One region of the Novosphingobium soli genome, then DNA from elsewhere that is predicted to be linked to it. Evidence: riboswitches for the same ligand, from Rfam matches in the RefSeq annotation. Region 1 holds a riboswitch; each other region holds the start of a gene.
The links. A riboswitch is a leader RNA that binds a small molecule or an ion and turns the genes downstream of it on or off. The one in region 1 is predicted to bind cobalamin.
Positions count from the first base shown of each region.

Region 1 (2,197 bases):
CGAAGCTGCAGCAGGTTCGCCAGGCGCACGCTGGGGCCGCCCTCGGGCAGCTGCGCGGCGGCTGCGGCGAAGCAGGCGAGTTCGCTGTCCGCCACCGTGAGGATCACGATGTCGCCCGGCGGCTGGTCGAGGTCGATCGCCTCCTCGCCGTTGGAGACCGCGCCCGGGGTGGCGGAGAGGAGGTGCATCAGCCGCGCGGCACGCCGTCGAGGGCGGGCGCCAGGGCGGCCTCGATCGCGGCGCGGTCCAGGCCCTTCTGCCCGATCACCACCAGCTGCGTGCGGCGCGGCTCGGCCGGCTTCCAGGCGCGGTCGAAGAAGTGCTGGATGCGCGGCCCGACAGCCTGCACCACGAGGCGGCTGGGCTTGCCGGCCACCGCCACCATGCCCTTGACGCGCAGCACGTCGTGCGCGGCGATCTGCGCTGCGACCGCCGCCAGCAGCGCGTCCGGATCGACGACCTCGCCGCCCGCGACGATGAAGGTGTCGAAGTCGTCATGGTCGTGGTCGTCGTCGAGCCCGTCGATGTGGGAGGGGCGCGAATCGAGGTCGTCCTCGGCCGCCGCGGTGATGCCGAGCAGGGCCGCGATGTCCACCGCGCCATGGTCGGCCCGCACGATCTTCACGCCGGGACGCGTCTCGGCCGAAACCTGTGCCTCGACCCGGGCGAGCGTTTCGGCATCGACGAGGTCGGTCTTGTTGAGCACCACCATGTCCGCGCAGCCGAGCTGCTCCTCGAACAGCTCCTCCAGCGGGCTGTCGTGGTCGAGGCTGGGGTCGGCCGCGCGGGCGGCGGCGAGCGCCTCGGCATCGGTGGCGAAACGGCCGGCGGCCACGGCATCGGCGTCGATCAGCGCGACTACGCCGTCCACCGTGGCGCGGGTGCGGATGCCGGGCCACTGGAACGCCTTGACCAGCGGCTTGGGCAGCGCCAGGCCCGAGGTCTCGATGATGATGTGGTCCGGCGGGCTCGGCCGGTCGAGCAGCTTCTCCATGGTCGGCAGGAAGTCGTCCGCCACGGTGCAGCAGATGCAGCCGTTCGCCAGTTCGAGGATGTCCTCCTCGGGGCAGGCGGCGTCGTTGCAGCCTTTCACCAGTTCGCCGTCGACGCCGACGTCGCCGAACTCGTTGATGACCAGTGCCAGCCGGCGGCCGCGGGCATTCTGCAGCAGATGCCGGATGAGCGTGGTCTTGCCCGCGCCGAGGAAGCCGGTGATGACGGTGGTGGGTACTTTGCTCAAGGTCATGCTCTCCCGCGCCGGCGACTTCGGTGGGCGGGGCGTACCGGCGGCGCGGCGACGCGTCCGACGGCCCGGTGCGCCTGCGGACGGGCAGGCGCGAACACGCCCGCCACACGGCACCGATGCGGCCCTGCGCCGCGATACGAATGTCGCTCAGACGGACCATACCGTGCCGTGGCCATCCCCTGGACCAAGGCAAGAGCGACCGGACGCCGGCAGGTCTCCTGGCTCGCGGGTCAAGGCACGATGCACGCCTTCCCAGGCCTGCGGGCCCAGTGGCTGGCCTCCCGCTGCCGGGAGAACGTGTGCATCGCGCTCGCCGCTTACAGTTGCAGGGACAGCTGCGGAATCGAATGGTCGCCCATTCCCACCGCCTTCCCGTTTTAAGCCTCTTGCGAGGCACCGGCGCGATCTTCGGACGGCAAGCCGCCCGGCCCGCGTCATAGGGCCTTCGTTCCCCACCCGCAAGCGGCCAGCGCCCGTCGCCAGCGGGCCCGCCGCCGTGAGCCGAGAGCGCCATCGTGCCGGCGCATCGTGGCGCCAGCGATCCGAGGGCTCTTGCACCGCCGGCGCGGCGCGACTAAGCACCCGCGCAGCCGAACGTCCTGCAAGGGCGCTTCGGCCAGATCGCGCCGGTGTCCCGAAAGGGGCTTAATAGGGAACGCGGTGAGGGGGCTCGGCTCCCGAATCCGCGGCTGTCCCTGCAACTGTAAGTGGCGAGCGCGATGCATAAGCCGGCGACCGATGGACGCCGGCAGCCACTGGGCCGGACGCTGCGACATGCGAGGCCTGGGAAGGCCATGCATCGTGTGCTGACCCGCGAGCCAGGAGACCTGCCGGCGTCCGGTCGCTCTTGCCGTGGTCCAGGGGATGGCCGAGGCACGGAAACTCCGTCTGAGCGACGCACGTGCGGCGGGGGCCGCACCGGCTGACGTGCCGGGCGCCGAGGCGTCCGTC
Region 1 covers NZ_JBHLWK010000019.1:23,342-25,538, reverse strand. Annotated here, with positions in the region: gene cobN (cobaltochelatase subunit CobN) at 1-188, opposite strand, end outside; gene cobW (cobalamin biosynthesis protein CobW) at 188-1,240, opposite strand; cobalamin riboswitch at 1,438-1,662, opposite strand; cobalamin riboswitch at 1,857-2,095, shown strand.

Region 2 (2,197 bases), on a different contig from region 1:
TTGAGACTTCCGGTTTCGCCCCATCCTCCCCCTTTGGGGGAGGGGAACCATGCGAAGCATGGTGGAGGGGCACGAGCGGTTTGCGTGACCTTGATCGGCAGGAGGTTCTGCTGCGGGCCAACGCGATGGCACGCACACCGAGGGTGCCCCTCCACCACCCTGCGGGTGGTCCCCCTCCCCGTTCCGGGGAGGATGGCTACGACGGCTTCCGCCCAATGGAGGACCTTCCAACCGGATAGGAGGTGAGGTAGTCTTGCACCATGTCCAGCGTTGTTTCAGCCAGTCGATCGCGAACGAGCAGCGCCAAGCGGAAAGCGAAGGTCGTTCAGCAAATTTCCCCTGTCGAACGGCAGGCCAGACCCGACAGCGTTGCTTTTGCGCAGCGCGAGGTCGCTAAGGATTTCGCTCTGAGGAAGTACCGCGAGGCAATGGCCTCCAAGCTCAAAGAATAGCGATGCCGCGACATCGCCCCGTTGCGGACGCCTCAAACCACGATATGTCACGTCAATGATCGAACCCGCACCCCGTCGCCGGGGTCGCTCTAGCGATACGTCTAACCTATTCCGTCACGCCGGCGGCACCGTCTTAGCACGTATGCGCGAACAATCGGAAAAGCAGTTGACCACCCCATTTCGGTCATTCCGTCGACACGGAATTTGTCCACGCGGCCTAGTCCCTGCCGGCCTATTGAAGCGTCGTTCGGCACTTGTCGCCAGCAGGATGTCGTTGTATCGCACGTGGCGTCGGGTGCCATGGTGCCTGACATAGATCGCGCCGGTGTCCCGGAAGGGACTTAATAGGGAACGCGGTGCGGACGGCGAGAGTCATCCCAATCCGAGGCTGTCCCTGCAACTGTAAGCGGTGAGCGAGATGCACATGTGCGGACGGGAAAAGTCCCGGTTCGCCAGCCACTGGGCCGGACGCTAAGTCCTGCGAGGCCTGGGAAGGCCGTGCATCAAGCGACGACCCGCGAGCCAGGAGACCTGCCGGCGCTAGGTCGCTCTTGCTTTGGTCCAGGGGATGGTCAGGGCACGGTAACTCTCCGTCTGAGCGACGAACCTGTGCGGTTGGGGCCGCAGGGGTCTGCGTTGGTGGGCGACATGCGCCCGTCTGCCGGCGCTGGCCCGCCGTTCGTTCGCCTGATGCCTGCCGGATGCGGCAGGTTGACGGCCGAGTGCCGGTCTGCCCCGCTGCCAAATGCTTGGGCGCGGGGGGAATGATAATGATGATGAAATTTGTGGCTCATGCTTCTGTGTTGGCTCTGGCAGCGACGGCAGCGCCTGTCTTGGCGCAATCCAATCCGACCCAGCCCACGACCGACGCGAAGGGCGACACCATCGTCGTCACCGCATCGCGTTCGGGTGATGCCGTGCCGATCAACCAGCTTGGTGCTTCGGTCACGGTGCTCGATGCGCAGGCACTGGAAACACGCCAGACCCGGATCGTGTCGGACATCCTGCGGGACGTACCGGGCGTTGCGGTCAGCCGGACCGGCGCGATCGGCGGCCTGACGCAGATTCGTATTCGTGGATCGGAGGGCAATCATGTCCTCGTCCTGATCGACGGGATCAAGGCCTCTGATCCGTATAATGGCGAATATGATTTCGGTACGCTGATCGCCGATGATGCCGCCAAGGTCGAAGTGCTGCGCGGCCAGCAATCCTCGCTCTATGGGTCGGACGCAATTGGCGGCGTGATCCAGTATATCACGCTGACCGGGGCAGAAGCCCCGGGCTTTTCCGCAAGGGCGGAAGGCGGGTCTTTCGGGACGTATACAGGAAGTGCCCGCGCTGCTGGCGTGACTGGCACGCTCGATTATGCCGTGTCCGGCTCTTACTACCACACCGATGGGACACCGACTGCGCGGTTCGGCACGCGCGACGTCGGATCGGACAGCGCCGGCCTTTCGGCCAAGCTGATTTGGTCGCCCACCGACAACTTCACGGTCACCGGCGTCGGCCGGTACAGCTACACAGATGCCGACACCAACAACAGCGAGGACGATCCGACCAGCCCGCTGTTCGGCTACACCGTCGACAGCCCCGGCGTGCACTTCAAGAACGAAGCCTTTTATGGCCTCCTGCGGGCGGAGCTTACGGCGCTTGACGGCCGATGGACCAATGCCATCTCGGCGCAATTGGCCGACACGACGCGCAAAGGCTACAACGCAGAGGGTTTCGATTACGGCGACAAGGGC
Region 2 covers NZ_JBHLWK010000018.1:1,580-3,776, forward strand. Annotated here, with positions in the region: gene ACFFJC_RS14720 (hypothetical protein) at 261-452, shown strand; cobalamin riboswitch at 759-1,005, shown strand; gene ACFFJC_RS14725 (TonB-dependent receptor plug domain-containing protein) at 1,223-2,197, shown strand, end outside.
Region 2: another riboswitch for cobalamin. It lies ahead of ACFFJC_RS14725 (TonB-dependent receptor plug domain-containing protein); the one in region 1 lies ahead of cobW (cobalamin biosynthesis protein CobW).

Region 3 (2,197 bases), on a different contig from region 1:
GCGCCGGTCAGCAGGACCAGCGCCGGCATCAGGTCGGTTGCGCTCTCCTCCAGCCGGGCCGCCCCGATCCGCCCGGCCACCCACATCATCGCGTAGGCGGGGAACAGCATCCCATAAGCGGGCGTGAGGCAGAAGCTCATCCAGCCCTTCGCTCCGACCACCGCCACGTCGATTGCGAAGGCCAATGCGAACAGCGTGGCGAAGCCGGCCAGCCGCCGGACGAAGTAGCCGAGCACGAAGAAGCTGGCGAGGCTCGTCTCGGGCAGGTGCAGGACGTGGGTGGCCGCTGTCGTCCGCGTCGCCAGCATGACCACGGCCAGCACCGCGAAGACGCAGGCCTGGAGGCGGACGGGATAGTCGGGGCGGACCATGGCTTCACTCCGGGCAAGGACGGCGGGCGACAGGCGGCGGGCGACACGATCAAGGCGGGCCGCGCGCAGCGATCCGGCGAGTCCGGACAGCATCGCGGCGATGCCCGGCCGATTGGCGATGGCGGGAGCAACGGCCGGGTTCTGGCCCGACTTGCGTCGACCCCACCGATCATGCCCTCTCGGGCATCCGTTGCATGAACGGCTTAAGCCACTTCCGCGCGGCGCGCAAGCATCGGGGCCTTGCGCAGCACGGCTCCGCACGATAGTTGCCGGCCCGCGACAGGTTCCCTCGCGGGATCAAAAGGGAACTCGGGTGAAAGACCCGGGCTGCCCCTGCAACTGTAAGCGGCGAGCCATCCGGCCATTTCGCCATTGGGGCTTCGGACCCTGAGAAGGCGGCCGGACCGGCAACGACCCGCGAGCCAGGAGACCTGCCTGCCGCAGTCGTTCTTCGACCGGACAGGGTGTGCCGGCCGGACGGGGGGACATCCTCGCGCAACGACAGCCATAGCTTCGCCGGCGCTGCGCCGCGCGGAAGGACCGCGGCTTCGCGCCTGTCCTTCTCCGCACGACGCCGGGCTACGGGGCATTGCCGCTTGCAGGAGGGACTACGAATGCCAAGACACCTGACCATCGCCACCGCGAGCCTCGCGCTCGCCGCCACTCCTGCCTTCGCGCAGGCCCCCGCACCTACCTCCAGTCCTGCAGGCGAGGAAGACGCGGGCGAGCGCATCGTCGTCACCTCGCTGCGCACGCCGGTCGCCTCCGAGCGGGTCTCCGCCACCGTGACCGTGCTCGACGAGCCCGCGCTCGTCGCGATCCAGCCGATCGCCGTCACCGATGCGCTGCTGCGCACGCCCGGTATAAGCCTGTCGCGCAACGGCGGCTACGGCACCACCACCTCGCTGCGCATCCGCGGCGCCGACGCCGGGCAGAGCGTCATGGTGATCGACGGCATGCGCCTGTCCGATCCCTCTTCCACCGCGGCCGGCTACGGCTTCTCCAACCTCCTGCTCGACGACATCGACCGCATCGAGATCCTGCGCGGGCCGCAGTCGATCCTGTGGGGCAGCGACGCCATCGGCGGCGTGGTCAACGTGCGCACCCGCCGCCCCGTCGCGCCGCTGGAGGGGAGCCTGGCGGTGGAGGCGGGAACCCACGACACCGTCTCCGCCCGCGCGGGGCTGGGCGGCAGCTCGCAGGCGCTCGACTGGCGGCTGTCCGGCTCGCGCTTCGTCACCGACGGCATCTCGGCGCGCTCCAACGGGCAGGAGGACGACGGCTACGCCCGCAGCGCCGCCAGCGGCACGGCGACGCTGCGCCTGGCGCCCGGCGTCAGCCTCGACCTGCGCGGCTACTGGTCCGATTCGCGTAACGACTTCGACGGCACCAGCGGAGACACGCGGGCCTATGGCACCACCGAGGAATGGACGGGCTATGCCGGGCTCAACTTCGCCCTGCTCGGTGGCCGCCTGACCAACCGCGTGGCCGTGCTGCAGAACGAGACCGACCGCGCCAACTTCGATCCGGCGCGCTCCATCCGGCAGGTCACCTTCGACGCCCACGGCCGCGTGCGCCGCTACGAGTACCAGGGCACGTACGCCATCTCGGGTGCGGTGGACGCGGTGTTCGGCCTGGAGCGCGAGGAACAGCGGATGACCACCGCCTCCCCCGCCAACAGCACGACGCCCTACGTCCTGACGCCGCAATCGGTCGACACCGACAGCGTCTACGGCCAGCTGCGCGCGACGCCCTTGCGCGGGCTGACCCTCGACGCCGGCGCACGCTACGACCACCAGTCGCGCTTCGGCGGCAACACCGTGGTG
Region 3 covers NZ_JBHLWK010000025.1:117,497-119,693, reverse strand. Annotated here, with positions in the region: gene ACFFJC_RS18870 (hypothetical protein) at 1-464, opposite strand, end outside; cobalamin riboswitch at 636-824, shown strand; gene ACFFJC_RS18865 (TonB-dependent receptor plug domain-containing protein) at 986-2,197, shown strand, end outside.
Region 3: another riboswitch for cobalamin. It lies ahead of ACFFJC_RS18865 (TonB-dependent receptor plug domain-containing protein); the one in region 1 lies ahead of cobW (cobalamin biosynthesis protein CobW).